DNA from 3 places in the Paenarthrobacter sp. FR1 genome. Region 2 is predicted to be linked to each of the others. Evidence: riboswitches for the same ligand, from Rfam matches in the RefSeq annotation. Region 2 holds a riboswitch; each other region holds the start of a gene.
The links. Region 2 has a riboswitch for glycine ahead of gcvP (aminomethyl-transferring glycine dehydrogenase). Riboswitches for the same ligand answer to the same signal wherever they lie in the genome.
Positions count from the first base shown of each region.

Region 1 (10,171 bases), on a different contig from region 2:
CCCACCGGGGAGGAACGCCGTGGCTCAGCCGGACGGTGTGCCAAAATTTCCGCAAGTTCAGCCAGCCTGTGCGCTCGGGCTGATTCCGCCGGAGTGAACGGCTCGCCCTGCCGCGAGAACACCAGCGGTCCATGCCAGGCTGTCGGAATCTTCAGGATGTCCGTTGAAGGCCCGACGCCGGCAGTCACCTCGCCCTTTGGATGTTCCGGATCGATGGGGACTACTTTCGCGGAAAGCAGCTCGGCGACTGCCATCGGAAGTTCCTGCGGATTCCCGGCCACGCGGGTGGCGAGGCTCAGCGCCTTGGTTTGGCCGTCAGCCATGGCCAGCGCGGTGGTGGGCCACACGTGGGACTCACGCCCGCCGCCGTCGTCCAGTGCTTTGAGCAGTTCCTGCTCGGTGACGTTTCCCGGTGCGGAGAGGACGAACTCGTCCATCACCACGTTGTCCATCCCAGTTCCGGCCATCAGGTGGACGTGCAGGCTGAGAATGTTGGTGTCCAGCTTCGCAAGGGAGTGGGTGATTTTCTGCAAGGAGCCTGGCTGGTCGTGGAGCAGCGTGCGCGCCCGCCACAGCGATGGCGCCAGGTGCAGTTGTCGTCGCTGGCGTAGTGCGGAAGCATGCAGCCAGCGCCTGAGGACCTTCGCGGCTGATGGCTCAGCCACCCAGATGACCAGGACTGTAGCGGTCACCGCAAGCAGCAGGACCTTGGCAAAGTAGGGGAGGTGGGTTTCCACAACTGCGGCATGCACCAGAAGTTCGATGGGAAGCATGACCGCGATGTTGGCGAGGGTGAGCCGGGCTTTGGGCGGTTCGGGCAACTGGCCGCAGACATCACAGAGGAGGTCCGCGGTGACGGGAGTGCTCGGGTTGGGCTTCATGGTTTCATGCTGCCCTGCCCCTGTTTCGAACCCGTTGCCCGCGCGTCACGTTCTGGGTACGGCCCGGTGAACGCAAGAACCCGGCGTTCTCGGGGGAGAACGCCGGGTTAAACGACGCGGCTGGGAAGGGGCGCTGGTGTGCGCTGGTCCTAGCGGATGCGGTCGGAATCGAGATCCGGGTCGAGGTCGGAATCCAGATCCGAACCGCGCTCCGCGTTGCGGGCTGCGGCTGCGTCCTTCAGGAGGTCGCGGATCTCGGCCAGCAGTGCGGTGTCTGCGGGCAGCGGCTCTTCCTCGGGTTCCTCGGTGGAGAGGCGGTCCTTGACCAAGGAGTTGATCTTGTTCATGGGCGCCACGAAGATGAAGTAGACCACCGCTGCGGTGATCACGAAGGTCACCAAAGCAGTCAATACGGCGCCGATGTTGACGAGTGTGGCGGGGTTGTTCTCCCAGATCTTGAAGCCGAGCCCGTCAGCGTTCATGCCGCCGGCGGCGGCGATCACAGGGTTAATGATGTTGTTGGTGAAGGCTGTAACGAGTGCGGTGAAGGCACTGCCGATAACGACCGCGATGGCCAGTTCGATCACGTTTCCGCGAAGTATAAAGTCCTTGAAACCCTTAAACATGGATGGTCCTCCGGTTGGGTGCGTTGTCTGCCTCAGCAGGAATCAAACTACCATTCCGGTGTTTCCAGTGGGGGTCAAGTGACCAGGGAGGAAACTTGACCCCCACGGCGTGCCTCAAACAAACACGTCCAGGTCAGGCTCTAGCCGCTTCGAGTTCGTGGCCGGACACGGTGGCTCCCTTACCTCGATTTACCATCAGGGCCAACAGGTCGAACACCACTGTCGCCGCGGCCACACTGGTGATGTCGGCATGGTCGTAGGCGGGGGCCACTTCAACCACGTCGGCACCTACGATGTTGATACCGTTCAGGCCGCGGAGAAGTGCAAGAAGTTCGCGGGAGTGCAGGCCACCCATTTCCGGGGTACCGGTGCCCGGTGCGTAGGACGGATCCAGGACGTCGATGTCGATGGAAACGTACACGGGAGTGTCACCCAGCCGCTGCTTGACTTGGTCGATGGCCGCCGGGACGCCGATGACGTCTAGGTCGGAGCAACGAATGATCTGGAAACCGAACTCGTGGTCCCGGAGGAAGTCGTTCCGATCGTAAACCGGCCCGCGGATCCCGACGTGCATGGATTTGTCTTCGATCAGCAGGCCCTCCTCGAAGGCCCTCCGGAAGATGGTTCCGTGCGTGACTGGCTGGTCGAAGTACGTGTCCCAGGTGTCCAGGTGGGCATCAAAGTGGAGCAGTGCTACTGGACCGTGCACTTTGTTGAGAGCCTGCAACATGGGGAGCGCGATGGTGTGGTCGCCGCCGATGGAGATCAGCTTCTTGTCTGTGCTGATCAGGGGGCGGGCTTGTTCTTCGATCTCGCGGATTGCCCGGGTGATGTCATAGGGAGTGCAGGCGATGTCGCCGGCATCCACGACCTGGACTTCGTTGACTGGCTCTACATCCAACTCCGGGTGGTAACCAGGGCGCAGGAGGCGGGAGGCTTCGCGAACTGCGGCCGGACCAAACCGGGCCCCTGGGCGGTAGGAGGTTCCGCCGTCGAACGGTACGCCGACTACGGCAATGTCGTAGTCGGGGACGCGATCAATCTGCGGCAGCCTCGCAAACGTTCCCAATCCGGCGTAGCGGGGAACCTTGGTGGCATCGACGGGGCCAATGGGCTGGTGAGTGGTCATGACAGGGATCCTTCGGTTACTTTGTTGGGCTCCGGGGTTGCCGGCTTCTTTTGGGAGGTGAGTTCTGAGAGGGACTTGTTGGCCGTTTCGGGTGCGAGCAGGAAAGTAGCCACCAAACCCACCAACGAGATTCCGGCGCCGATGAGCAGCGAACCTGCAGCGCCGAAGCTCACGATTGCGACGGGCATCAAGTACGTGCTGGCGGCCGATCCAATTCGGCTGACCGCGGTGCCGAAGCCCACTGCCGTTGCGCGAACCTCTGTGGGGAAGAGCTCGTTGGGGTAGACAACTTCGAGGAAACTGGAGGCGCCAGAGGCCAGAGCGAAGATAGCCAGGGCGATGAAGAGAGGCGCGGCTTGGACGTCGGGAATGAAAGCCGGGATGGCCAGGGCCACCACGATGACCCCGAAGCTCGAAAGAAGCAACTTGCGTCGCCCGATCTTTTCAACGAGCCAGAGCCCGGGAATGCCACCCACCACGAACAACATGGAAATCAGGAACGATCCTCCGTAGAGGTTGGCATCGCCGGTCAAACCCATTGAGTGCAGGAGGTCCGGAGCAAAGGTGTACACGGCGAACAGGGGGATGACCTGCGCAGTCCAGAAGATGGAGACGAACAGCGTGCGTTTCCAGTATTGGCCCCGGAAGATATCCAGGAACCTGCCCTGCTTCGCCGGTCCCTCGCTGTCGGAAGCGATATCAGCCAGCCCATACTGCTGTCCGTAGACCTTCTTGATGACAGCTTCGGCCTCCTCGCGCCGTCCGCGCGAGAGCAGCCAACGTGGGGACTCGGGAGTCCCCAACCGGAAGAGCAACGTAATAACGGCGAAGATCGCGGGGCTGGCGACCATCCAGCGCCAGGCATCGGGTCCCGTGTCGCGGAGCAGATATCCGACGGCGTACGCGACGGCCGCGCCGACCGCCCAGACAACAAACGTCGCTCCGAGAAGGCGCCCGCGGTGCTTTTTGGGCAGGAACTCTGCCAAGAGGGACGTGGCGATGGGGTAGTCGGCGCCAATGGCCATCCCCAGGAAGAACCGACAGAGGACTACTTGCCAAATCTCGGTGGCGAAGCCGTTCAGCACGGAGAACAGTGCCAAGGCGATCAGGTCGGCAATGTACATCTTGTGTCGGCCGATCTTGTCGGTGAGCCAACCGAAGACGCCGCCCCCGAAGAAAATGCCGACAAGGCTTGCCGCACCTACCAAGCCGATCTCTGCAGGCGTCATGTCCAGGCCGGGAATCATGGTGATCAGTGCGATACCAATGATCGACAAGGCGTAGCCGTCTATGAAGGGCCCGCCGGAAGCGAAGAATGTCAGCTTCTTGTGGAACGTGGTTAGTGGGGCGTCATCAATGAGGTTGCTGGTTGCGCTCATTGCAAACCCTCTCTCGTGAGTGCTCATCGTTGAGCAGGGGAAGTATGTAATTGAAGTCTTGGTGATGCAGGTCACGGAGGATAGAAGTACATTGACTACAAATGGCGGGGGTGCTTAGACAAGTGTCTAAAAACTGCCAAATGCATGAGAAGGGTAGCCGTAGCAATGGCAATCACCGTCGCTGAACTCGTCGCCGAACCGCAGCTGGGCCTGACAATCCTGGCCGGCTCGGCAGGAATGGATAACCGCATCACCTGGGCTCACACCTCGGACCTGCCCCGGCTCTGGGAGTGGGTCACGGGCGGCGAACTCATGATGACCAATGGTCTCTCGATTCCCGCCGACGCAGACGGGCAAGTGGCGCTCGCGGAGGCCCTGATGGACAGCGGTGCCAGCGCCCTGGCCATCGGAGAGAAGATGCACGCGCCGACCCTGACCGCGGAATTCCTGGCGGCGTGCGATCGGCTCCCCTTGCCCCTGGTCAATATTCCGTATCCCTTGCCGTTCATCGCCATCGCCAGGTCGGTTGCGGAGTCCTCGCTGCTCGAAGAGTCGCGTCGGCTCCGGCAGACGGCGCGCGTCTATGATCTGCTCCGCACCGCAGGTGCCTCCGAGGACCATTGGCAGAGCCTCGTTCAGCGGCTGGCGACCGAGTTGGACGCGGACCTGTTCGTCGTGGATCGCCGCTGCCTCCATCCCTGGCACCCCGATGGGAAGGCACTCCCGGAGTTCCTCGCTGATGCCTGGGCGCCGTCGTCGGGGCAGGTGACCCCTGCCGGGAAGAACTTCCAGTGGCACCGAATCCGGGGCAGGCATGTGCTGACCATGGACATTCCCACCCATGCCAATGCGCTCTTGGTGGTGCTGCCCAACAGCGAACCGCACCCGGACGCCGTCGTACTTCTGCACGCCGCAACCGTGCTGGGACTGCAGCTCTCGCGCATCGTCCTGTCGCTGGAAGGCCGGCACCGGGCCGCGGGCGAGTTCTTGCTTCAGGCCTTCGACGGCCGTCTGGGAGCGGCTGAGATGGAAAGCAGGTTGGCGGCCTTCGGGGTCCCGGCAGCTGGGTTTCTGGTCGCCTCGATTCAAGCGGACGACGGCGACAGGCTGGCCGGGGTGCATATCGAGCTGTGGCGGCACGGGGTTGCCTCTGTCACCTTGATGCGGAATACCCGGCTGCACGTGGTGGTCCCGGCCGACGTTGACGACGACGTCCTGGCCCACTGTGGCGGGAGTGCCACCCTGGGCATCAGTGCCCCCGCTGCGGTGGCCAACATCCAGCGTGCCCTGCAGGAATCCCTCTGGGCCCTCGGTTCGGCCCGCGCGAACAAGCTGGACGTCGCCCGGTATGCGGAGGGGCCCTCATGGTTGGGCTTGACGGGTTTCGAGGAAGGAACGGCTCTGGTCCGGCGGTTGCTGGGGCCGATTTTCGATTATGAACAGAGGCAGGATGGCGATCTCATTGTCACTTTGAGGACGTATTTGGACTCGCAGCGATCGTGGCAGAAGACAGCTTCAGCGCTGTTCGCGCACCGGCAAACCATCATCTACCGGATCCGAAAAATTGGTGAGCTGACAGGCCTGGACATGGGCGAAACCTCCACGGTGGCGCAACTCTGGTTCGCGCTGCAGATCCACGAGGCCATGCACGGGTAGGGGCCGCTTGCTTGCACTTTTGCGAAACCCCACGCTATGGTGTGAAGCGTGTCACTGACGTGATGCAACGCTTTTGATCTGCGGCGGGAGAGTCCTGCCGGTACATCCAGTCAGGCGCCGTAGGAGCAAATCCTCCCCAGGAATCTCTCAGGCCCATGTACCGCCGCGGTTAGGCAACTCTGGAAAGCAGTCCGGGCAACCGGGCTCACCGACGGTGCAAGCAGGCAACCATCCCTGCGGAATCTCTCAGGTCCAATACAGAGCGGGGAGGAACCCCACATCATCGTGGCGCTCATTGGGCGCCTGAATCATGGAGTTCCTCTTGACTGTTCAATCAACCCCCACCGCCTTCGCGGACCGGCACATCGGCGCCCGCCGCCAGGCCGACGTTGACACCATGCTCAAGGCCATCGGCTACGACTCTGTCGACGGCCTGGTAGACGTCGCCGTCCCCGATTCCATCCGCCAGGACACCGCCCTGAAGCTGCAGGACGCCCTCACCGAGGTGCAGGTCCTCGCCGAGTTGCGCAAGCTTGCTTCCAAAAACAAGACCGCGGTTCAGATGATCGGCCAGGGCTACTACGACACCGTCACGCCCCCGGTCATCCGCCGCAATATCCTCGAAGCTCCGGCCTGGTACACCGCCTACACGCCGTACCAGCCTGAAATTTCCCAAGGTCGCCTTGAAGCGCTCCTGAACTTCCAGACCATGGTGCAGGACCTCACGGGACTGCCCGTTGCCAACGCTTCCCTGCTGGATGAAGCCACCGCCGTGGCCGAGGCCGTGCTGTTGATGCGCCGGGCCAACAAGAACAAGACGGCCAAGGATGGCAAGACTGTCCTGGACGCCGACCTCCTTCCGCAGACCATCGCCATCGTGAAGGGCCGCGCTGAGGCGCTGGGCTTCGAGGTGGAGGTCGCGGACCTCTCCGCCGGTCTGCCCGACGGCGACATCAACGGAGTCGTCCTCCAGCAGCCCGGTGCTTCGGGTCGGGTTTTCGACCACTCCGGCGTCATTTCCGACGCGAAGGAACGCGGCGCACTGGTCACCGTGGCCGCCGATTTGCTGGCGCTCACCCTCATCACGCCCCCGGGCGAACAAGGTGCAGACATCGCCGTCGGAACTGCGCAGCGCTTCGGTGTTCCGCTGTTCTTCGGTGGTCCGCACGCGGCCTACATGGCCGTCCGTGAAGGCATGGAGCGGACGCTCCCGGGCCGCATCGTCGGAGTCTCCAAGGACAACGCCGGCGTCCCCGCCTACCGCCTCGCGCTGCAGACCCGCGAGCAGCACATCCGCCGTGAAAAGGCCACGTCCAATATCTGCACGGCCCAGGCCTTGCTCGCCATCGTGGCTTCGATGTACGCGGTCTACCACGGCCCTGAAGGCCTGAAGGCGATCGCCGAAACCGTCCACGGCCACGCCCGCACCCTTGCCACTGCGCTGCAGAAGGCTGGTCGCGAGCTCGTCTCAGATTCCTTCTTCGGCACCCTCACCGTCCGCGTCCCCGGCAAAGCAGACAAGGTCATCGCCGCCGCCGAAGCCCGCGGCATCAACCTGCGGATCATCGACGCCGACACCGTGGGGGTTTCGGTTGATGAAACCACGACGCCGGAGGTCCTGTCCTCGGTGGCCGTCGCCTTTGGTGCCGGCCCGGTGGGGGACGCCTCCGGGTTCGAGCTGCCCGCAGACGTAGTCCGCACCTCTGATTTCCTGCAGCACCCGGTGTTCAACACGCACCGTTCCGAGACGCAGCTGTTGCGCTATATCCGCAAGCTGTCCGACCGGGACCTCGCTCTGGACCGCACCATGATCCCCTTGGGTTCCTGCACCATGAAGCTGAACGCCACCGCGGAGATGGAAGCCATTTCCTGGCCGGAGTTCGCCTCGATCCACCCGTTCGCTCCGGACCACCAGACGGCGGGTTGGCGCGAACTGATCGAAGACCTGGAAGCCGACCTCACTGAGATCACCGGCTACGACCAGGTGTCCATCCAGCCGAACGCCGGTTCGCAGGGTGAGCTCGCAGGCCTGCTGGCCATCCGCGGCTACCACCTGTCCAACGGCGATGACCAGCGCAACGTCTGCCTCATCCCTGCCTCGGCTCACGGCACCAACGCAGCCTCGGCCGTGTTGGCCGGCATGAAGGTCGTCGTAGTGGCGACGGCGTCCGATGGCACGATCGACCACGATGACCTGAAGGCCAAAATTGAGGCCAACAAGGACGTCCTGTCCTGCATCATGATCACCTACCCGTCCACGCACGGTGTGTACGACGCCGACGTCCGCGAAGTCTGCGATGCGGTCCACGCAGCCGGTGGCCAGGTGTACGTTGATGGCGCCAACCTCAATGCGCTGGTGGGCTTGGCCCAGCCGGGCAAGTTCGGCGGCGATGTCTCGCACTTGAACCTGCACAAGACTTTCTGCATCCCGCACGGCGGTGGCGGTCCGGGCGTTGGTCCGGTTGCAGCCAAGGCACACCTGGCCCCGTTCATGCCCGGTGACGCGAACAGTGAATCTGCCGAAGGCGGCGTCGCGATTTCGGCCTCCCGCTACGGTTCCGCCGGGGTTCTTCCGATCTCCTGGGCGTACGTGAAGCTCATGGGCGGCCAGGGGCTCACCGAGGCAACCAAGTCCGCGCTGCTGGCCGCCAACTACGTGGCTTCCCGGCTGGATGAGCACTTCCCCATCCTGTACACGGGCGAAGGCGGGCTTGTTGCCCACGAGTGCATCCTGGACCTCCGCGAGCTGACAGCCCGTACGGGTGTCACGGCCGAGGATGTGGCCAAGCGCCTCATCGACTTCGGCTTCCACGCGCCCACCCTGGCTTTCCCGGTGGCAGGCACCTTGATGGTGGAACCCACCGAATCCGAGGACCTGGCAGAGATCGATCGCTTCATTGAAGCCATGATCACCATCCGTGCCGAAATCGAGCAGGTGGCCACCGGCGATTTCACTGTTGAAAAGTCGCCGCTGCGCAACGCGCCGCACACGGCTGCCGCCGTCGTAAATTCCGCCTGGGACCGCGACTACCCGCGTGAGCAGGCCGCCTTCCCGGTCCACCACCTCAAGCAGGACAAGTACTTCCCGCCGGTTGGCCGCATTGACGGTGCCGCGGGGGACCGCAACCTCGTGTGCTCCTGCCCGCCCCTCACGGACTTCGAAAACTAAGGACTCCTGACATGTCTGAGAACTACACCGCTCTGTACGAGCAACACAAAAAGGCCGGCGCTTCCTTCACGGACTTCGGCGGCTGGCAGATGCCCCTCAAATACGAGTCCGAACTCGCCGAGCACCACGCGGTCCGCAACGCAGCCGGCCTCTTCGACCTCTCCCACATGGGCGAAGTCTGGGTCACCGGTCCCGAGGCCGCAGCGTTCCTGGACTACGCCTTGGCGGGCAAGTTGTCCGCGATTGCGGTGGGCAAGGCCAAATATTCGCTGATCTGCAACGTCGACGGCGGCATCATCGACGACCTCATTACGTACCGTCGCGCTGACGATAACTTCCTGGTGGTCCCCAATGCGGGCAACGCCAAGGTGGTCGCAGCGGCGCTGGCGGAGCGGGCAGCCGGTTTCGACGTCGTGGTTCAGGACGCTTCGGCGGACACCTCGCTGATCGCCGTGCAGGGCCCGAACGCCGAGGCGATTCTGCTGAAACTGGTGCCTGGTGAGCAGCACTCCTTGGTGACGGAGCTGAAGTACTACGCAGCAGTTGAGGTATCCATCAACGGCGAGGACCTGCTCTTGGCCCGCACCGGGTACACCGGAGAAGACGGGTTCGAGATCTACATCCCGAACGTTGACGCCCCCGGTCTGTGGGAAGCGCTCCTGGAAGCAGGCGAAGGCCACGGACTCATCCCCGCCGGCCTTGCCGCCCGGGACTCCTTGCGCCTCGAAGCCGGAATGCCCCTCTACGGCAACGAACTCTCCCGCCACGTGAACGCCTACGCCGCAGGTCTTGGCCCGGTAGTTTCCCTGGCCAAGGAAAGCGACTTTGTTGGCAAGGAAGCACTCGCCGCGATCAAGGCTGCCGGCGTCGGAACCACCATCGGCCAGAAGCTCGTAGGCCTCAAGGGCACCGGTCGCCGAGCCGCCCGCGCCCACTACTCAGTCCTCAAGGACGGTTCCCTCATCGGTGAGGTGACCTCGGGCCAACCAAGCCCGACGCTGGGTTACCCGGTGGCGTTGGCGTATGTCGACGTCGAGCATTCCGAACCCGGGTCCTTCGTGGACGTCGACCTCCGCGGCAAGGCAGAGCCATTCGAAGTGGTGCCGCTGCCGTTCTACAAGCGCCAAAAATGAGAGTTTTCGTACACATAACGCCCTTATGAGGCCCTTTTGAGGGCATCAGCTGTACAAAAACTCGAAGAGAGAGAAGGAATTGGAATGAGCAAGGTAGTAGCTGAATTGAAATACTCGGCCGAGCACGAATGGGTTGCCGCTGACGGGGACGGGCCTGTGGGGATCGGGATCTCCGCCGTCGCCGCTGACGCTTTGGGT
Region 1 is NZ_JBPFSF010000005.1:369,726-379,896, forward strand. Features, by position in the region: gene ACR30Z_RS12800 (amino acid-binding protein) at 1-881, opposite strand, end outside; gene mscL (large conductance mechanosensitive channel protein MscL) at 1,031-1,507, opposite strand; gene speB (agmatinase) at 1,641-2,636, opposite strand; gene ACR30Z_RS12815 (MFS transporter) at 2,633-4,015, opposite strand; gene ACR30Z_RS12820 (PucR family transcriptional regulator) at 4,181-5,671, shown strand; glycine riboswitch at 5,746-5,844, shown strand; gene gcvP (aminomethyl-transferring glycine dehydrogenase) at 5,994-8,840, shown strand; gene gcvT (glycine cleavage system aminomethyltransferase GcvT) at 8,852-9,973, shown strand; gene gcvH (glycine cleavage system protein GcvH) at 10,058-10,171, shown strand, end outside.
Region 1: linked by a shared signal. The riboswitch ahead of gcvP (aminomethyl-transferring glycine dehydrogenase) and the one ahead of gcvP (aminomethyl-transferring glycine dehydrogenase) in region 2 are both predicted to bind glycine.

Region 2 (10,171 bases):
GCTCGGACGGCCGCGCGACGTCCCGGCGACGGCCGCCCACATCGCGAGCCTCGCCGCCGACCAGCTCTGGATCGTCGCGGACGCCCGGCACAAGCACGAGGACACCAGGATTTGGGTGCAGGCCCTCCAAGGCTTACTGGCGGGGGAGTCTGCGGCAGTGAGCGCGCTCGCCGTCATTGGTGCGTCAGAAACAGCAAGTCCGGAGACGATTGATGGACTCGGCATTCCCGTTGGCTGGGTCGACGGCAATCCGGCCACCGCGCCGGCCTTCGGAAAGGTACATTGAAAGCATGTTGGTACTGACGCGTAAGCCGGGCGAGAAGATCATGATTGGCGATGACATTGTCATTACCGTCATGGAAGGGCGTGGCGACGGTGTTCGGATCGGAATCGAAGCGCCCCGTGGTGTGTCCATCCAACGGAGCGAGGTAGTGGAAGCGATAGCCGCAGCCAACCTTGCCGCAACCCAGGCCGGCCCCGACGCCGAAGAGCTCCTGGCCGCCCTCCGTCCCCCTGCTCCCTCCGCCTAGCACCCTCTCTCACGTCCCGCCCCCTTTTGGTGGACGCTCGCTCACGTCCCGTCGCCTTTTGGTGGTCGCTCTTTCACGTCCTGTCGCCTTTTGGTGGTCGCTCTTTCACGTCCCGTCGACTGGCATTAACGTACTCGCTATTCTGGGGCTTTCAGGCGGAAGTCGAAGGGGCTGGAGTCCATGGGCTACTTCATTCTGGTCATCGCACAAACGGTCGCGTTGCCCATCGTCGCCGCCAGCTTCGAACTCGCCATCAATGGCGGCGATCCTGTCTTGGTATTCGGCAAATGGTGGGTGTTTTGGGGTGTCGGCACACGGCTGGTTGTTGCGGGCGTAGCGCAGGTCTCGGGCAAGGGGCCGACCGCTGCGATCCTCGGTGCCCCCATCCCGACGGTCCAGGAAAAGCAACTGACCCGGGAACTAGGTATGGCCAACGTGGGTATGGGGCTCGCGGGTCTTCTCGCACTGGTACCGGGTTGGGCGCTTCCCTCGGGGCTTGCCGGCGGCGCCTTCCTTCTCATCGCGGGCATCATGCACGTACCCAAGAAGAATAAGAACGCCAAGGAAGCGCTGGCCACCTGGACTGACCTCATCGTTGGAGCCGCCGTGTTGTTCCTTGCAGCCTACGTTCTATTCCGAGCCGGTGCCGGCTGAAGGCAGTGGGATGTGAGAGAGCGTCCGGCAGAAGGGGGCGGGATGTGAGAGAGCGTCCGGCAGAAGGGGGCGGGATGTGAGAGGGGGATGGCCCGGAAGCTAGCCCAGCCCCAGGAAGTCCCGGAGCGTCGGCAGGGTGGCACCCTGTACCGCAGCGATCGCGCGGTGGACATTCGCATCTCGAGCCAGGAGCGCCAGATCGTCAGAACCACCAAAACCATCGGAGCCAGCCAGGTCAGGACCAGCGTCGAGCTGCGGACTCTGGGAGACCGTACCGGAGCCCAAAGGCCCCTGCAGCAGCGAGACATTGGCCGCAACGGCGTGGTCAATCTCCCCCAGCAATGCAGTCATTCCGCGTCGGTGATCCTCGAGAAGTTCGGGCCACATGCCGGGCGGTGCGATCGAAATGAGGGCTGGAAGCGTCAAGCGGTCCGGAGCTTTCCATTCGGAGGCAAGGGCCGAGGCTTCGACTCCGCGTGCCAAGGACTCAAACCGGAGATTTTCGAGGACTTTTTCGAGCTCGGCCGCAGTGAAGTTCAGCCGGTGCCAGTTGCCTGCCCGGAGATGCAGGAGCTGCGTTTCGAGCAGGAAAAGCAAGAAATCAAGTTGCCTTCGCTCGCGCCACAGCGTTGCCGATAGCTCGTCCGCCCCCACGGTTCCCCAATTCGTTTTATGGCCCGCCAAAATCACGATTTGGCAGGGTTTATGTTTACTTCAGTTGAGCGTACACGCAGAGTCGATTTCAGGTGGTATGTTCACTGAACACATACCTGAATGAAGTCCCATAACGTCGCTGCGATTGGTCTCTAAGCGTCCTTTCGGAACTACGCATCCCAGGTCCTTGCAACTCAATAATCCGGTCTCATGGGGGGACTCACTTTTGAATCGCGAACAGCGCAACGAGCTGGTGTTGCAGCACCTTCCGCTCGTTGGTTACTTGGTCTCTGACCTCTGCGCGCGCGCCTCGCATTTGTCGCGCGACGATTTTGCTTCTGTTGGCTCCGTGGCGCTCATTACGTCAGCTGATTCCTTCGACCCGGACCTGGGTGTTCCGTTCGGCGCGTTTGCCCGCCGGCGGATCGTAGGGGCGTTCGCGGACGAAATGCGGGCCGGCGATTGGGCCACCCGCTCAGCGCGCAAACGAATCAAGGAAACTTTGGCTATCCAGGAGACCTTAACGGGTGTGCTGGGACGGGGACCGAGCGTTGCCGAGATGGCCTCGGCCCTGGGCGTCGAGCGCAGTTACGTCGAGGCAGCCATGGCCGATGCTGCACGGACCCTGACCTCGCTCGACGAGGTTGTGGTGGACACTGTGGCGTCGACTGCTGAATCGCCGGAACACTCCGTCCTGGCCGACGAGCGCATCAAGTACCTTCGGGCCGCCGTCGAGGCCTTGCCTGAAAAGATGCGCTTCGTGATCCAGGAGATCTACCTGGCTGGGCGGTCCGTTAAGGAGCTCGCCGAGGAGCTGGGTTCCACCCATGCCGCAGTGTCGCAGCAGCGGGCCGAGGGAATCCGACTCATGCGCGACGGCCTGGCCGCCCACTACGCCGACACGCCGGATCAGGTCTTCGAACCTGAATCGAGGATCACCGCGCGGCGTCGGAATGATTATCTTTCCGCGCTGGCCACGGCGACCACCGGAGGGATCACCCGCGGCCTGGGCCTGGGCACTTCGCTCAACAGCGCCGTCTAGAACAGCGCCGTCCAGGCAAAGGAAGGCCGGGCCGCTGAGCGACCCGGCCTTTCGGTTTTTGGCACCAGTACTACTGCGCCTTCGGCACACGCCGGAGTACGACGGCGGCAAGCACTGCCGCTCCAGCCATCAGGACCAGCCCAATCGCCGCAGTGATGTGGACGCCGGATTCGAAAGCGACCCGGGCGGCGGCGGTGAGTGCTTCCGACAAAGGAGCCGGGAGCGCGGAGGCTGCATCAACAGCGCCTGCCAGTGTTTCCCCGGACTTCCCTGCGGCTTCGGTGGAGACGCCGTCCGGAATGATGAGGTTGTGCTGGTAGGACGCGGTGAGGATGGAGCCCAGCACGGCCGTTCCCAGCAGTGAACCCAGCTCGTAGCCGGTCTCGGAGATGGCCGATGCCGCGCCGGACTTGGCTGCCGGAACGGATGCAAGGATGAGGTCGTTGGAGATGGTCTCCGCTGCACCCACACCCACGGCCAGTACCGTCAGGGCTGACAGCAGGAAGACCGGGCCGCTGCCGTGGTCGCCCACGACGGCAATCAGGTACCCCACGGCGCTCAGCGTCAGTCCGCCGGCCACGACGAATCCTGGCCGCACGCGCTTGACCAACGGCACCACCAGCAGACCTGCGATCACTGTTGCCAAGAGTGCCGGAATCATGGCGATACCTGCCTCCATGGGGGACTGCCCCTCCACCAGTTGCAGGTGCTGTGCGAAGAAGTAGATGAAGCCCGTCATGGAGAACAGGGACAGCACGTTGGCTACGATTGCCGTGCTGAAGACCTTGTTCTTGAACAGGCTGACGTCCAGCATGGGGTTGTCGATCCTCTGCTGCCGACGGACGAAGAGGACACCCATCACCAATCCGAAGAGCATGAAGGCTGCGGCGGATGCCCCGAATCCGTGGACGGCGAATTCCTTGATGCCGTAGACGAACGGCGCCATGGTGAACACCGACAGGGCAATGCTCGGCACATCCACGCGGCCCGGGTTGGCGTCCTTGGACTCCGGAATCAGGACCCGGCCAAAGGCGAGGAGCGGCAGCAGGAGGAAGGTTGCCACCAGGAAGACGGCGCCCCACCAGAAGTGTTCCACCAGCCAACCGCCGAAGATCGGGCCCAAGGCAGCGCCTCCGGAGAAGCCGGCAGCCCAGACTGCGATCGCGAGCCGGCGCCGGTTGGGATCGGTGAAGATGTTCCGGATCAGGGACAACGTGGACGGCATCAGCATTGCGCCGAAGACGCCAAGGGCGGCGCGGCCGGCTATGAGCCATTCAGCGGAAGGCGCGAACGCCGTAGCAGCCGAAACCGCCGCGAAGCCGGTGCTGCCGATCAGGAGCAGCCGTCGTCGTCCTACCCTGTCGCCGAGGTTGCCCATGGAGACGAGGAGTGCGGCCAGCACCAGCGGATAAGCGTCGACGATCCACAGAAGCTGCACGCCACCTACGTCCAGGGAGCGGGCAATTTCCGGCAGGGCGAACGTGAGCGCGGTGTTGTCGACGGCCACCAGCAGCACCGGGAACATCAGGAGTGCAAGGGCCGTCCAGTCGCGCCACGGTGCTGCCGGGCCCTTGGTGGGCTGAGCGGAACGGGGTGCTTGGGTTGAGGACGGCGAGAACATGGTTCTTACTGTACCGTCCAGACGGTATAGTTTCAAATAGGTCCCCCAGCAAGCCTTTAGGGAATGATGTACACATGCCACGAAAACCAGTTGCCCGGGACGCCGTCCTGGATGCCTACGAAGCCCTCCTTATCGAGGTAGGGGAGCGCGCCGCCACGCTTGACGCCGTCGCCAAGCGGGCAGGGGTGTCCAAGGGTGGGCTGCTCTACCACTTCCCCAACAAGGAAGCCCTGATCGGCGCCCTGTTGGAGCGCCTGGATCTGTTGGCAAAGGAAGACATCGAACAGATGAAGGCTGCGCCGGACGGTTCAGCCGCATACTTCATCCGCTCCTCGCTATGGGCCGGTACTCCCATGGACCGCGCTTTCGTAGCCGCCACCCGCCTGGCCGAGGTAGCCCATGAAGAGACCAGGCGCAGGTTCGCCGGCATCCAGCAACAGTGGCTGGACGTCCTGGCGGAGGACGTTGGCCCGGAAGTCGCGAAGGCCGTCAGTTACATGGGCGACGGCCTGTATTTCAACGCAATGTTTGAGGGCGGTCAGGGAGACGGCAACGCCGGGCGGGAGGCCGACGTCGAGATCCTGCTGGGAGTCTTGGACCGCCTGCGGAAGTAGCGGGACATCCATTTGCGGCGGCGCCCGCCGCGTAGGACAATTAACCCTTGTGGCCTGCCCTGATCGGGGCCGCGTACAACTGAACATGCCTTTGATCTGCGGCGGGAGAGTCCTGCAAGCACGTGATGCAGGCGCCGTAGGAGCAAACCCTCCCCAGGAATCTCTCAGGCCCACGCACCGCCGCGGCGAGGCAACTCTGGAAAGCAGCAGACGTCCCAGGACGTTGTGCTCACCGACGGTGCAAGCGTGTTTGTTCAAACAACGCGCGGAAACTCTCAGGTCCAATACAGAGCGGGGAGGAACCCGAGCCACTGTGGCGTACCCAACGCCGCCCAAGTATTGGAGTTCCTTCGTGACGGTTAGTTCTGCCTCCACCACCTTCGTCGATCGGCATATCGGCGCCCGCCGCCAGGCCGACATTGAGACCATGCTCAAGTCCGTCGGCTACGACACCGTCGATTCGCTGGTCGACACCGCCGTTCCGAACGACATCCGCCAGGACGTCGCCCTCACCTTGCAGAACGCGCTGAGCGAAGTTGAGGTCCTTGCCGAGCTGCGCAAGCTCGCCTCCAAGAACAAGACGGCCGTCCAGATGATCGGCCAGGGCTACTACGACACCGTCACCCCGCCGGTCATCCGCCGCAACATCCTTGAATCCCCGGCCTGGTACACCGCTTACACCCCGTACCAGCCCGAAATCTCGCAGGGCCGCCTTGAAGCACTCCTGAACTTCCAGACCATGGTGCAGGACCTCGTTGGCCTGCCGATCGCCAACGCCTCCCTGCTGGACGAAGCAACCGCCGTGGCCGAAGCCGTCCTCATGATGCGCCGCGCCAACAAGAACAAGGCCGTGCAGGACGGCAAGACTGTGCTCGACGCAGACTGCCTGCCGCAGACCATCGCCATCGTGAAGGGGCGCGCCGAGGCTCTCGGCTTCGAGGTTGAGGTTGCCGATCTTTCCGCTGGCCTTCCGGAAGGTGCCATCAACGGCGTCGTCCTCCAGCAGCCCGGTGTTTCCGGCCGCGTCTTCGACCACTCCGCCGTCATTGCCGAAGCTAAGGAACGCGGTGCCCTGGTCACCGTTGCCGCCGACCTCCTTTCCCTGACGCTCATCACCCCTCCTGGTGAGCAGGGCGCCGACATCGCTGTGGGTTCCGCCCAGCGCCTGGGTGTTCCGCTGTTCTTCGGCGGCCCGCACGCCGCCTACATGGCCGTCCAGAAGGGCCTCGAGCGTTCCATGCCGGGCCGCTTGGTGGGCGTTTCCAAGGACGACGCCGGTGTCCCCGCCTACCGCTTGGCGTTGCAGACCCGCGAACAGCACATCCGCCGCGAAAAGGCCACGTCCAACATCTGCACCGCGCAGGCGCTGCTGGCCATCGTCGCTTCGATGTACGCCGTCTACCACGGCCCCGAAGGCCTGAAAGCGATCGCCGAGACCGCCCACAGCCACGCCCGCACGCTCGCAGCGTCCCTGAAGGCTGCCGGCGTCGAGGTCCTCCACGGTTCGTTCTTCGACACCATCACCGTCCGCGTCCCGGGCAAGGCAGCAGAGATCGTCGCCGCCGCCGAGGCCAAGGGCATCAACCTGCGTGGCGTCGACGCTGATTTGGTGGGCATCTCTGTAGACGAGACGACGACGGCGGCGGTTGTGGCCGACGTCGCGGGCGTGTTTGGCGCTTCGGTCACCGAAGCCGCTGAGGGCTTTGCACTCGAAGGTTCCGTTGAGCGCACCAGCGAGTTCATGCAGCACCCGGTATTCAACACCCACCGCTCCGAAACCCAGCTCCTGCGCTACATCCGCAAGCTCTCTGACCGCGACCTCGCGCTGGACCGCACCATGATCCCGCTCGGTTCCTGCACCATGAAGCTCAACGCCACTGCCGAGATGGAAGCCATTTCCTGGCCGGAGTTCGCCTCCATCCACCCGTTCGCTCCGGATTCCCAGACCGAGGGCTGGCGTGAGCTCATCAGCGACCTCGAAGCCCAGCTGACCGAAATCACGGGCTACGACCAAGTCTCCATCCAGCCCAACGCCGGTTCCCAGGGCGAGCTCGCGGGCCTGCTGGCCATCCGCGGCTACCACCTCTCCAACGGCGACGACCAGCGCAACGTCTGCCTCATCCCCGCCTCCGCGCACGGCACCAACGCAGCCTCGGCTGTGCTGGCCGGGATGAAGGTCGTGGTGGTGGCCACAGCTCCCGATGGCACCATCGACCATGTTGACCTCAAGAACAAGATCGAAGCCCACCGCGACGCCCTATCGGCCATCATGATCACCTACCCGTCCACGCACGGTGTCTACGACGCCGACGTCCGCGAAGTCTGCGATGCCATCCACGAGGCCGGCGGCCAGGTCTACATCGACGGCGCCAACCTCAACGCGCTCGTGGGCCTGGCCCAGCCGGGCAAGTTCGGCGGCGACGTATCGCACCTGAACCTGCACAAAACCTTCTGCATCCCGCACGGTGGCGGCGGACCCGGCGTTGGCCCGGTCGCAGCCAAGGCGCACCTCGCGCCGTTCATGCCCGGTGACGCAGCATCCTGGACCGAAGGCAACGACGTCCCGATCTCGGCATCACGATTCGGTTCCGCCGGTGTCCTCCCGATCTCCTGGGCCTACGTAAAGCTCATGGGCGGCCAGGGCCTCACCGAAGCCACCAAGTCCGCGCTGCTGGCCGCCAACTACATCGCTTCCCGCCTCAACGACCACTTCCCGGTGCTCTACACAGGTGAAGGTGGCCTCGTAGCCCACGAGTGCATCCTGGACCTCCGTGAACTGACCGCAAAGACCGGCGTCACCGCCGAAGACGTGGCTAAGCGCCTCATCGACTTCGGCTTCCACGCTCCCACCCTGGCCTTCCCGGTAGCCGGCACGCTGATGGTTGAGCCCACCGAGTCCGAAGACCTCGTGGAGATTGATCGCTTCATCGAAGCCATGATCACCATCCGCAAGGAAATCGACCAGGTGGCCCACGGCGACTTCGCCGTGGAGAACTCGCCGCTGCGCAAGGCACCCCACACGGCTGCCGCCGTCGTAACTTCTGATTGGGACCGCGCTTACCCGCGCGAGCAGGCCGCCTTCCCGGTCCACCACCTCAAGCAGGACAAGTACTTCCCGCCCGTCGGCCGCATCGACGGCGCAGCAGGAGACCGCAACCTGGTCTGCTCGTGCCCGCCGATCGAAGACTTCGAAAACTAAGGACTGGCCATGACTGAGAACTACACCGCTCTCTACGAAGAGCACAAGAAGCTCGGCGCGTCCTTCACCGACTTCGGTGGCTGGCAGATGCCGCTCAAGTACTCCTCCGAGCTGGCCGAGCACCATGCAGTCCGCAGGTCCGCAGGCTTGTTCGATCTCTCCCACATGGGCGAAGTTTGGGTCACCGGTCCCGAGGCCGCCGCGTTCCTCGACTACGCCCTGGTGGGCAAGATCTCCGCCATGGCCGAGGGCAAAGCCAAGTACTCGCTGATCTGCCAGGAAGACGGCGGCATCATCGACGACCTCATCACCTACCGGCGCGGTCCGGAAAAGTTCCTGGTGGTGCCGAACGCCGGCAACGCGAAAGTTGTGGCTGACGCCCTTGCCGAGCGGGCGGCCGGTTTTGATGTCCTGGTTAAGGACGCCTCTGCCGAGACCTCGCTGATCGCTGTCCAGGGTCCGCGCGCGGAAGCCATCCTCTTGCGCCTCATCCTCGCCGAGCAGCACGCCTTGGTCACCGAGCTGAAGTACTACGCGGCAGTCGAGGTCGGGTTCACGTTCGACGGCGGCACCCAGGAACTGCTGTTGGCGCGCACCGGTTACACCGGCGAAGACGGCTTCGAGATCTTCGTGGCCAACGACTCCGCAGCCTCCCTGTGGCAGGCCATCGCGGAGACTGCAGAAGAAGGCGAGCTTACCCCCGCCGGCCTCGCCTCCCGCGACTCCTTGCGCCTCGAAGCCGGCATGCCTCTTTACGGCAACGAACTCTCCCGCGAAGGAAACCCCTTCGCCGCAGGGCTCGGACCCGTGGTGGCACTGTCCAAAGAAAGCGACTTCGTCGGCAAGGACGCACTCGCTGCCCTGAAGGCAGACGGCGCAGGCTCCACCAGTGGTCGCAAGCTCGTCGGCCTCAAAGGCCTGGGCCGCAGGGCCGGACGTGGTCACTACCCAGTCCTCAAGGACGGCGCAGTGGTTGGCGAAGTCACCTCCGGCCAGCCCAGCCCCACGCTCGGCTACCCGGTAGCGTTGGCGTATGTTGACGTCGAGCACACTGAGCTTGGCACCGCCCTGGACATTGACCTGCGCGGTAAGAGCGAGCCGTTCGAAGTCGTCGCACTGCCGTTCTACAAGCGCACCAAATAAGAGTTTTTGTACACATAACGCCCTTATGAAGCCTCTTTGAGGGCATCAGCTGTACAAAAACTCCATGGTTTTTCATTCACCACACGAAAAGGAAACAGAATGCCCAAAGTAGCGCCCGAACTTCAGTACTCCGACGAGCACGAGTGGGTCTCCCGCGGCGCGGGAAACCTCGTGTCCGTTGGTATCTCCGAGGTTGCCACCGACGCACTGGGTGACATCGTGTACGTTGACCTGCCCGAGGTCGGTTCGACTGTGACCGCAGGCGCGACCTGTGGCGAAGTTGAGTCCACCAAGTCCGTCTCGGACCTGTACTCGCCCGTCACTGGTGAGGTCACGGAGATCAACGACGCCGTTGTTTCGGACCCGGCCCTGATCAACAACGATCCCTACGGTGCCGGCTGGCTGTTCAAGGTTGCCGCTGAGTCCGAGGGCCCGCTGCTCTCGGCCGAGGAATACGCCTCCAAGAATGGCGGAGACCTCTCCTAATTCCAGCGCCCGAGTCCGATTCGGGGGTTCACTGCGGACCGTGCCGTTCCCACGGCATGTTCTGCAGCAAGGCCCCGAACCGGAGGCTGCAGGGCGTAGCGTGGGATTGTAGAACTGAATAGTATTGCGACGCCGGGTAGCCGCCTTTGGGGGCCATCCGGCGTCGTGCTTCGGTCGTCTTCCGCCACAAGCGGGGGAGGCCATCCGGCAGGACCATCTGCCGGACCG
Region 2 is NZ_JBPFSF010000015.1:463-10,633, reverse strand. Features, by position in the region: gene ACR30Z_RS21210 (hypothetical protein) at 1-286, shown strand, start outside; gene csrA (carbon storage regulator CsrA) at 291-530, shown strand; gene ACR30Z_RS21200 (hypothetical protein) at 711-1,184, shown strand; gene ACR30Z_RS21195 (hypothetical protein) at 1,284-1,781, opposite strand; gene ACR30Z_RS21190 (sigma-70 family RNA polymerase sigma factor) at 2,065-2,880, shown strand; gene ACR30Z_RS21185 (MFS transporter) at 2,951-4,501, opposite strand; gene ACR30Z_RS21180 (TetR/AcrR family transcriptional regulator) at 4,576-5,115, shown strand; glycine riboswitch at 5,208-5,305, shown strand; gene gcvP (aminomethyl-transferring glycine dehydrogenase) at 5,468-8,314, shown strand; gene gcvT (glycine cleavage system aminomethyltransferase GcvT) at 8,324-9,457, shown strand; gene gcvH (glycine cleavage system protein GcvH) at 9,557-9,943, shown strand.

Region 3 (10,171 bases), on a different contig from region 2:
GTCTTCTGGCCCCGGTCCTGGCCCCCATGGTGGGTGGCGCCCTCACAACGTTCCTTTCATGGCACTGGATTTTCATCATCAATGTTCCCCTTGGGCTCGCCGCTTTCATAGCAGCGCTCAGGTTGGTGCCGCGAACGCAGTTTGACGGCAAGCGCCGGCTCGATTGGTTTGGGCTGCTCCTGACCACCTTGGGAGTCGGAGCTTTGGTTGTGGGCCTGGAAACGTTGGGCGGCCACGCGTCCAACGTACTTGCAGTGGTGGTGGTGATTGCCGGAGTGCTGTCCTTGGCGGGGGCGGTTTGGTGGATGGGCAAGGCCAAAGTCCCGCTGTTCAACCTCACTGTTTTTGGGACAAGGACTTTCCGGGCCACTTCTACCGGCGGCTTCATTTACCGCCTGACCATCAGTTCCGTACCGTTTCTGCTGCCATTGATGTTCCAGGACGGATTTGGCTGGGACCCGCTGAAAGCCGGTGTCATGGTGGCGGCGGTCTTCGTGGGCAACATCGGGATCAAACCCGCCACCACGCCGCTCATCAGGCGTTGTGGGTTCAAGCCCGTACTTGTCTTTGCCTCGTTCGCGTCCGCCGTGACGTTCGCTTTGTGCGCGTTCCTCGATGCCCAGACGCCCGAACCATTCATTTTTGCCTTGCTGTTGTTCAGCGGGGCGTTCCGCTCCATAGGTTTCTCGGCCTACGCCTCGGTGCAATACGCAGACATCGTCCCAGGGCAGCTCCCGTCGGCCAACGCCATCTCGGCAACGCTCGTTCAGTTGGCGGCAGCAGCCGGAATCGCTGTTGGCGCCTTGTTCCTGCGACTCTTCGAGACCACGCGCATGTTCGGGGCGGACCAAGTGGGGGCTTACAAGGGCGCCTTCATTGCCATGGCGCTCCTGATGCTGATCAGCACTGTGGACAGCCTGACCCTGCACCGCCATGCCGGCTCCGAGGTCAGCGGCGGAGCGAAGCGCGGCTGATCAGGGGCTCAACGGATATGAGCGTTAAACGCAAAAGGTCCCGGTTCGAAAACCGGGACCAATTCGCGGAGACGGGGGGATTTGAACCCCCGGTGGAGTTGTGCCCCACACTTCATTAGCAGTGAAGCCCATTCGGCCGCTCTGGCACGTCTCCAATTGCTATTGCTAGCCCACCAAGGATACGCAGAACCTACGGCCCAGCGCAAAACGCGGCCGTTCAGCCGCCCAATTCGATGGTTCGCTGCCGGATGGGCCGTTCGCACGGCTGTCCGCGCAGGGAACCATCGAATCGGAGCACGGAGGAAGATGTCAGTTGCTTCCAGCCAGTGAACGCCATAGGAAGTGGTTGCTCCGTGCCTGCAGTGCAGCTGCCTGTCGGTTGTCCGAGGCTCCCGCGTGCCCGCCCTCCAGTGCTTCGTGGAACCACACGTTGGGAATGCCCATGGCCTGCATGCGCGCTGCCATCTTGCGGGCCTGGACCGGTCCCACACGGTCATCCGAAGTGGCGGTCCAAATGAACGTTTCCGGGTATTCCACGCCGTCGTGAAGCAGGTGGTACGGCGAGAAAGTACGGATGAACTCCCACTGACCGGGGACATCAGGATCGCCATACTCGGCAATCCATGAGTACCCGGCGGAGAGCTTCGTGTAGCGGCGCATGTCCAGGAGCGGCACGCCGCAGGACACGGCACCGAACAGTTCCGGGTACTGGGTGAGCATGTTGCCTACCAGCAGGCCGCCGTTGGACCCGCCGACGCAACCCAGCCGGCGGCGGCTGGTGACCCCTCGCGAGATCAGGTCCTTCGCCACTGCGGCGAAGTCCTCGTACGCACGGTGACGGTTCTCCTGAAGGGCTGCGCGATGCCATGACGGACCGTACTCGCCGCCGCCCCGGATGTTGGCCACAACGTACACGCCACCGCGAGAATGGGACGCTGTGCCGTCGTCGGGCGTAGCTCCCAAGGTGCGCCGCTCCAACCATGCCCGGCCGATGGTTCCGCTGTACGCAGGAGTGCGGGAAACCTCGAACCCGCCGTAGCCGGAAAGCTGGGTGGGGTTCTGGCCGTCCAGCACCAGGTCCTTGGACGCCACCTGGAAGTAGGGAACCTTGGTCCCGTCCTTGGAAACAGCAAAGTGCTGCTGGACTTCGTAGTCGGCTTCGTTGAAGAACGACGGCGACCGCTTCACTTCGGCGTGCTGGCTCGCCACGCCGCTGGATGCCGTCGCCGGTGCCGCCTCTGACGACGCGGCACCGAGCGTCCCCCGCGTCAACGTGGTCGGCGTCGTGAACCCCGTGGCCACCAGCCAGAAGTCGTTTCCCGCCCCGGAATCGGAATCGTCCTCGTCGTCCACTGCATAGGCGTTGACGTCGTGCAGGGGAGGGCAGGCATCCAGCACGGTGGAGGTCCACGCCCCGGTGGCATCGGGGCGAACAGGATCCAATACCCGAATCTCGGAGGAGACGTCGCGCAGGAGGTTCAGCAGCAGGTAGTCCTTGGTCCAGCTCCAGGACTGCAGTGAAGTGTGCGCATCAGGTTCGAACAGCACCACGAATTCCCGCGACCCCGCCAGGTAGGCCTCGAAGTCGGCGGCAAGTAAGGACCCGGCAGGATACCCAACACCGGCAACATCCCAATCTTTCTGCGGGCGGAACAGCAGCCAGTCGCGGTGGGCACTGATGTTGACGTCCGTGGGGACATCGATGGCCACCCACGAGTCGTCGCGCAGCAGCCAGGTGTTGCGGTTGTAGAAGTCGATGTAGTCAACGGCGAAAGTCCGTTCGAATCCCGGGGTGGAGTCGTGCGCCACCATGGCCAGCATGTGGTCTTCCGGGATCTCGAAGATGCGCTCAGCGTCGGCAAGGGACTGGCCGCGGCGAAGCTTCACCCCGGTCCGGGCGTAAGAGGACGTGGTGGCCGGAAGCCCGTCCGCGGTGCTGGAGACCAGGAGGGTGTCGGCGTCAAGCCAGCTGACGTTGCCCTTGGCAGTTGGGAGGTCGAAGCCGCCCTCCACAAAGGTGCGGGTTTCGACGTCGAACTCGCGGTGGCGGTCGGCGTCGCCCCCGTCGGGGGACAGCGAAACCATGGCAAGGCGGTACTCCTCGCCGTCCGAAGGGCGGAGGAAACCGGCACCGTGGAACACCCACTCAACGCCTTCAGCAGCGGCAAGGGCATCAATGTCCAGCAGCACGTCCCATTCGGGATCCTCGGTGAGGTAACTCTCCCACGTGGTGCGGCGCCAGAGTCCCTTGGGGTGTTCCTGGTCCTTCCAGAAGTTGTAGTAGAAGTCACCGCGCTTGTTGACCATGGCGATGCGGTCCGTGGAGTCGAGGACCTCCAGGATGCCGGCCTCGACGGCCTGGTACTCGGCGTCTTCCAGCAGGTCTTCGGTGCGCGCGTTTTGCTCGCGGACCCACGCCAGCTGTTCTTCGCCGTGGATGTCTTCAAGCCATACGTTCTCATCCGTGGGCTCAGGCGCAACATCCGCTGCGTGGCGCGGGCCGGAGGCCGGCGCGGTGTCATTCTCGGGAAGTGGCGACTGATCAGCTTCTGTGGTGGTCATCGCCCCATCCAAGCAACACTGTTCCACGGTAAGCAAGTCACGCAGAAGTTAGGCTTGAGCGTGGCTAAATCGCAAATCAACCGTGTTGCCCTGCTGGGGGCTGGCCCTCGGGGCACCAGCGTCCTCGAGCGGTTGCTCGCGAACTGGGCTGCGGAGAGCGTTGAAGGCGCCACGCTGCACATTGATGTCGTAGATCCCTACCCGGCTGGTTCAGGCCACGTATGGCAACCGGAGCAGTCGCGGCTGTTCCTGATGAATACCCAATCGTTCTATCCCACCCTCATTCCTGAGGATCCGAAGCTTGCGCCACCCCTCGCGGGCGGTTCGTTCGACCAATGGCGTGAGGCCCGGCGTCGTGATGGCGAGGGACTCAACGACGCCGAAAAGGCGGAGCTTGCCACCCTCGAGTCACACGATTTCCCCAGCCGTGCCCTGTATGGGCGGTATCTTCGCCAAACGTTGGAGGGGCTGCTGGAACGGCTGCCCGACGGCGTCGAGGTCACCTTCCATAAGACGCTCGCCGTTGCTGCGCATCCCGTGAAACGTGAAAAGGAAGACGGGTTCGACGTCGAACTTGCCAACGGTGCCAGGCTCACCGTCGGCTCCGTGGTCCTCGCGTTGGGCCACATCGAGTCCCGACTGAATCCCGAGCAGCGGTCCTTCAAGAGCGCGGCCGACGAACAGGGCCTGCTCTACTTCCCGCCGGCTCCGCCGGCCGATGTTGACTGGCAGGCAGTGCCGGACAATGAGCCGGTGCTGGTCCGCGGCATGGGCTTGAACTTCTTCGACGTCATGGGCCAGTTGACGGAGGGCCGTGGCGGCAAGTTCGTCGAGGCCGGTTCACCCGGCGCCGGTGTGCTTGAGTACCGGGCCTCGGGCCGGGAGCCGAAGATCATCGCTGCCTCCCGCCGGGGAACGCCGTATCGGGCCAAAGCGGGGCTGGCAGGCTACTATCCCAGCAGCATCACCATGCGGTACCTGACGGAAGATGCCGTTGACCGGTTCCGGGCGGCGGGAATCCAGCCCGGCTTCGATCACGACCTGTGGCCCTTGCTGCACCGCGATGCGCTCTGGGCCTATTACACAACATTGGCCCGATCCCAGCCCACGGCAATCAAGGATCCGGAACAGTTCCTCGCAGACCTTGAGGACGCGCTCCAACCCCATGCGCACACCACTGCCAAGTGGGAAAGCGATGTGGGGGACCTCGTGGAAAAGCACGTTGTTGCCTCCCGCCGACTGAATCTCCGGGGTTTGGCAGCACCGCTCGCCGGCCGGACATTCGCCTCCAGACGAGAGTTGGATGTGGCCATCACTGCTTACCTGGACGATGATGCGCGGCGATCGGCATTGGGTGAGGCCGACCCCGTGAAGATGGCCATCGGTGCCCTCCACACCGGACGGGCAATCCTTAAATCCGTGGTGGCTGACGGTGGAATTACGGACGAATCATGGCTGGCGGGTTTGCGCGGCTGGTTCGAGTCGTTCGTCGAGGGGCTGGCCAGCGGAGCGCCTGCACTTCGGTCGGAGCAGTTGGCCGCCTTGGCGCGTGCCGGCGTCGTGAGTTTTGTGGGACCAGACCCCAAGTTCAGCGTGGACCGGGGCGCGAAAGTGTTCCGGGCGGTGTCGCCGTGGGTCCATGATGCGCCCGTGGAAGCACGGACGCTCGTGGAGGCAATGTCGCCTGCCAACAGGGTGGGCATCAACCTCTCGCCGCTGCTGGAACAGCTCATGGCCGACGGACTGGTGCGTACCAAGATCATGATGGGGGTGGAGGGCACACCCATGCAGACCACGGGCCTGGATGTGGAGCCCCACCCTTATCGGCCATTGGCGGCGAACGGATCCATCACCAAGAACTTGTACGTCCTGGGCCTCCAGTTGTCTGCGTCCCAGTGGGGGACCGCCATCGCTGCGGAGGCGCGCCCGCTCACCGGACCGGCGTACGCCAGCGGACAGCGGACGCTGCGCGATGCCGATGAGATCGCCCGTAGCATTCTGGGCCGCTAGCGACGCGGGGTTGCGACTGCCTCCAGCCTTCGTTACTGTGTGAGCTGCATCACCCACTAGGGTGTGCGCGCTTTTGATCTGCGGCGGGAGAGTCCTGCCCGGTACATCCCGTCAGGCGCCGTAGGAGCAAACCCTCCCCAGGAATCTCTCAGGCCCATGTACCGCCGCGGCGAGGCAACTCTGGAAAGCAGTCCGGCTACCGGGCTCACCGAAGGTGCAAGCAGGCCAACGCCTGCGGAAACTCTCAGGTCCACGTACAGAGCGGGGAGGAACCCGAATCAACGTGGCACCCCGTGCCGCCTGAACGATGGAGTTCCTTTGACGATTCAGCGCCCACCTTCCAGCGATTCACCCCACCTTGAGCGTCAGCTCAGCAACCGCCACATCCAGCTCATCGCCATCGGCGGAGCTATTGGTACCGGCCTCTTCATGGGGTCCGGCAAGACCATTTCAGCGGCTGGTCCGTCCGTCATTTTCGTGTACATGATCATCGGCTTCATGCTCTTCTTCGTCATGCGTGCCATGGGCGAGCTGCTGCTGAGCAACCTGAACTACAAGTCCTTCAGCGACTTCGCCGCCGACCTGCTGGGGCCGTGGGCCGGCTTCTTCACCGGCTGGACGTACTGGTTCTGCTGGGTCATTACGGGCATCGCGGACGTGATCGCGATTGCCGGGTACTCCCAGGAACTTTGGCCATCCCTGCCGCTCTGGGTGCCGGGCCTGATCACCATCGGCATCCTCCTTCTCCTCAACCTGGCCACCGTGAAGGCTTTCGGTGAGACGGAGTTCTGGTTCGCGCTCATCAAGATCGTGGCCATCGCGGCCCTCATCATTGTTGGCCTGTTCATGATCTTCAGCGGCTTCCAGTCCGATGCCGGACCGGCCAGCTTCACCAACCTGTGGAGCCATGGCGGCTTCTTCCCCAACGAGTTCATGGGCTTCGTGGCAGGCTTCCAGATCGCAGTGTTCGCGTTCGTGGGCATCGAACTGGTGGGCACCACCGCCGCTGAGGCCAAGGACCCGGAGAAGAACCTTCCCAAGGCCATCAACTCGATTCCCATCCGGGTGCTGCTGTTCTACGTAGGTGCCCTCATTATCCTGATGTCCGTCACTCCGTGGACCCAGTTCGCCGCCGGGCACAGCCCGTTCATCGCCATGTTCTCGCTCGCCGGTCTTGGGGCAGCGGCCACCGTGGTGAACCTGGTGGTGCTCACATCGGCCATGTCCTCGGCCAACTCCGGCATTTACTCCACGTCCCGCATGGTGTTCGGCCTCGCCCAGGAGGGCGACGCGCCCAAGGTGTTCGGCGCCCTCTCCGGACGCAAAGTACCCCGCAACGCCCTGTTCCTGTCCTGCGTCCTGCTGCTGTCCGGCGTCGTCCTCATGTACGCCGGTTCGGACATCGGCAAGGCGTTCGACATGGTGACCACCGTGTCCGCAGTGTGCTTCGTCTTCGTATGGTCGATCATCCTGGCCAGCTACCTTGCATTCCGGAAACGTCGTCCGCACCTGCACCAATCCTCGGCGTTCAAGATGCCCGGTGGCGTGGTGATGGTGTGGGTGGTGTTCGCGTTCTTCGCTTTCGTGCTCTGGGCCTTGACTACCCAGCCGGACACCCTCGCAGCGCTCCTGGCCACGCCTGTGTGGTTCCTCATTCTTGGAGTTGCCTGGTTCATCCTGCGCCGCCGCCCCGCCCACCTGGCACGCTACGCGGCGTTCCAAGCGGAGCTGCAGCGGGACGCAGAGCGCGTCCAGGAACCGGAGCCCGCAACCAAGTAATGCACGCCTGAACAACAAGAAGCAGGGCCCTTCACGCTGGCTGCGTGAAGGGCCCTGCTTATGTGGCCTTAGCCGGGAATGGTCAGCCCCTCAGGCACTTTTGGTACTCCAACCATGCGAAGGCGTACCGCAGCCAGCCCACAATGTCGTACCACTTGGACGGCTTGACTGGCGGGGTGCACTGCGGCGGGTTCGGACCGCTCGTGGCCACCTTCACCAGAGTCTTCACCACGGTTCCACTCTCGACGGCGGTCAGCACCAGGGTGCCGGTGCCGGCGGCTGCCGCCGCGGGGACCTTGAGGTTCACCGTGGCCGCACCAGCTGTGACCGGGACGGAGCCCAGCGCAACGGCCGCGCCCTGGCCGTCCACGAAGACGGCGTTGAGCGACGCGTTGGCCGGGCTGCCGATCGATGTCAGGTTGAGCTTGGACACGGCCAGCGTGATGGACTCTCCGGCCTTGACCTCGGCAGCAGTGGAGTTGGCTACAGCAACGGAGCGGCGCGCGAAGTCCGGTGACACCGGGTTATGTTCCCTCAGGTACTTGATCCACGCATCGCGATCCACCAAGCCGGTGTCCTTCGTGTTGGCGCCTTCCTTGAAGACCCGGAAGTTGTCACCACCGGTGGCCAGGAAGCTGAAGGTTCCGATCCTGTACTGCTTGGCGGGATCGATCACGGCGCCGTTCACCCAAATACCGGTGATTCGGTCTCCTGCGGGGCGGGCAGCATCGTAGGTGTAGTTGACGTTCTTGGACACCCCCAACTGCTGGTAGGGGCGGCTGGGAATGGTCCCGTCAGCGTTGGTCTGCCACTGCTGCTCCAAAAGGGTCTTGAACTGCGCGCCCGTGAGCGACGTGGTCCACAGGTTGTTCACGAACGGCAGGACCGCGTTGGCCTCGGCGTACGTGATGGTCCCGTCCGGTGCGTAGTAAAGCTCGTTACGCAGTCCGCCCGGGTTCACGACGCCGATCTCCGCCGCACCCAGTTCGGGAGCCTTAAGCGTGTCCACCAGGGAGTCCGCCACGAGGTTGCCCAGCGTGGACTCGCTCGCGCGATCATCCCGCTTGGGGGCGCCGCCCGCCGGGTCCGGGGTGAAGGCCGTGGTGATATCAGCGGTCACCGCACCGACCGGCTGGTTGCCGATCTCCGCTGCCTGGGCAAGGGCTTTGTCCACGATGGTCTTCACTGCCGCCACCCGCGGGTAGGCAGCAACGAGGCTTTCGGAGGTCTCGGTGGTCCGGTCCACGATCGCGGCCTTGTACGCCGTCACCGATTTGGTGACGGTGTCTACCGTGAGGGTCACACTGCCCACGTTTTCGCCGTAGTTGCCGGTCTGGACGATAGGACGGGTCTTGCCCGTGGGCTGTCCGTTTCCGTCCAGTACCGGGGCATCCCAGGCGTATTCCTTGTGCGTGTGGCCGGTGAAGATCGCCGCGACGTCAGGGGTGGTCTGGTTGACCAGCTTGGCGAAGGGGCCACCGGCTGCAACTTCCTGCTCCAGCGTGGCACCCTCAGGCGTGCCGGAAGCGGCGCCGTCGTGGTTCTCCACAATGATCAGGTCTGCCAGGTTCTCAGCCTTGATTTTTGCAGCCACCCGGTTGATGGCTTCCACGGGGTCCCCGAACTCAAGATCGGCAATTCCGGCCGGAGTTACCAGGGAGGGAACTTCCTGGGTGACCGTGCCGATAATCGCCACGCGCATGCCGTTCATGTCCAGCACCTTGTACTCCGGCATGACCGGCGTGGTGGTGCCCTTCTGGTAAACGTTCGCGCCCAAGTAGGCGAACTTCGCGTTGGTGCCGTCGGCGACGACGCGGTCGCGCAGGTCCTGCCAGCCGCCGTCGAATTCGTGGTTGCCCACGGCGGAAGCCTGCAGTTCCAGCGCGTTCAGGACGTCAATGGTGGGCTGGTCCTTCGCCACGGACGAAGCGAAGAGGGAAGCGCCGATGTTGTCGCCTGCGGAGATGAAGGCGGTAGCGCCAGGGGCGGCCGCTGCCCGGAGCTTCTCAACGGTGCCCGCGAAGAGCACGGTGTTGGAGTCGATCCGGCCGTGGAAATCGTTGATGCCCAGGAACTGCAGGTCAACGTTTGAGGGTGCTTCCGCGGTCAGATTCAGGCCCACCACCACGGGGTCGTGGTCGCTGGCCCGGAACTCGTCACCGGCATAGTAGTTGGTCACATTGTTGTTATACCTGCTGTACTCCAGCGCAACGGACTCCACGGAGTTGATGTTCCAAATGTCGGTTCCGGTCACCACCTTGTGGGCCGCCGGGGATGCCAGGATGTGGTCCAGGGAACCCACCATGCCGCCGAAGAGGTACGAGTGCTTTCCTGTGCCAACCTCAAGGTCCGTGTAGCCGGCGCCTGTGAGGACGTTGATGGGATCTTCCTTGGAGTAGGCGTTGAAATCGCCGATCAGGAAGACCTTGTCCGTGCCCTTGGAAGCCTGGAGATCCTGGGAGAAGGCGAGCAGCGATTCGGCCTGCTTGGTGCGTGCGATGTTGGAGGCGCCCTGACCCTTGTCGGTGTCCTCGGGTGTTGCTGCGGAGCCCTTGGACTTGAAGTGGTTCACGATTGCGATGAACTTCTTGCCATCGTCCCCGCCCACTGGCTTGAAGACCTGTGCCAGCGGCTTGCGGGCACTAGCGAAGGCCACAGTGTCATTGTGGATGATGGACTCGCCTACAGGCTCGGCAACGGCCTTCTTGAAGATGAACGCAGTGCGGATCATATCTTCGTCGCTCAGCGGGGGAGCGTTGGCCGGCGTGCGCACGTAATCCCACACACCAGGCGTCTTGACGTTCAGGGCGTCCACCAGCTTGGACAGTGCGTCGTCGCGGTTCTTG
Region 3 is NZ_JBPFSF010000014.1:51,281-61,451, reverse strand. Features, by position in the region: gene ACR30Z_RS20850 (MFS transporter) at 1-974, shown strand, start outside; tRNA gene ACR30Z_RS20845 (tRNA-Ser) at 1,041-1,128, opposite strand; gene ACR30Z_RS20840 (prolyl oligopeptidase family serine peptidase) at 1,284-3,536, opposite strand; gene ACR30Z_RS20835 (FAD/NAD(P)-binding protein) at 3,597-5,546, shown strand; glycine riboswitch at 5,621-5,720, shown strand; gene cycA (D-serine/D-alanine/glycine transporter) at 5,865-7,325, shown strand; gene ACR30Z_RS20825 (ExeM/NucH family extracellular endonuclease) at 7,408-10,171, opposite strand, start outside.
Region 3: linked by a shared signal. The riboswitch ahead of cycA (D-serine/D-alanine/glycine transporter) and the one ahead of gcvP (aminomethyl-transferring glycine dehydrogenase) in region 2 are both predicted to bind glycine.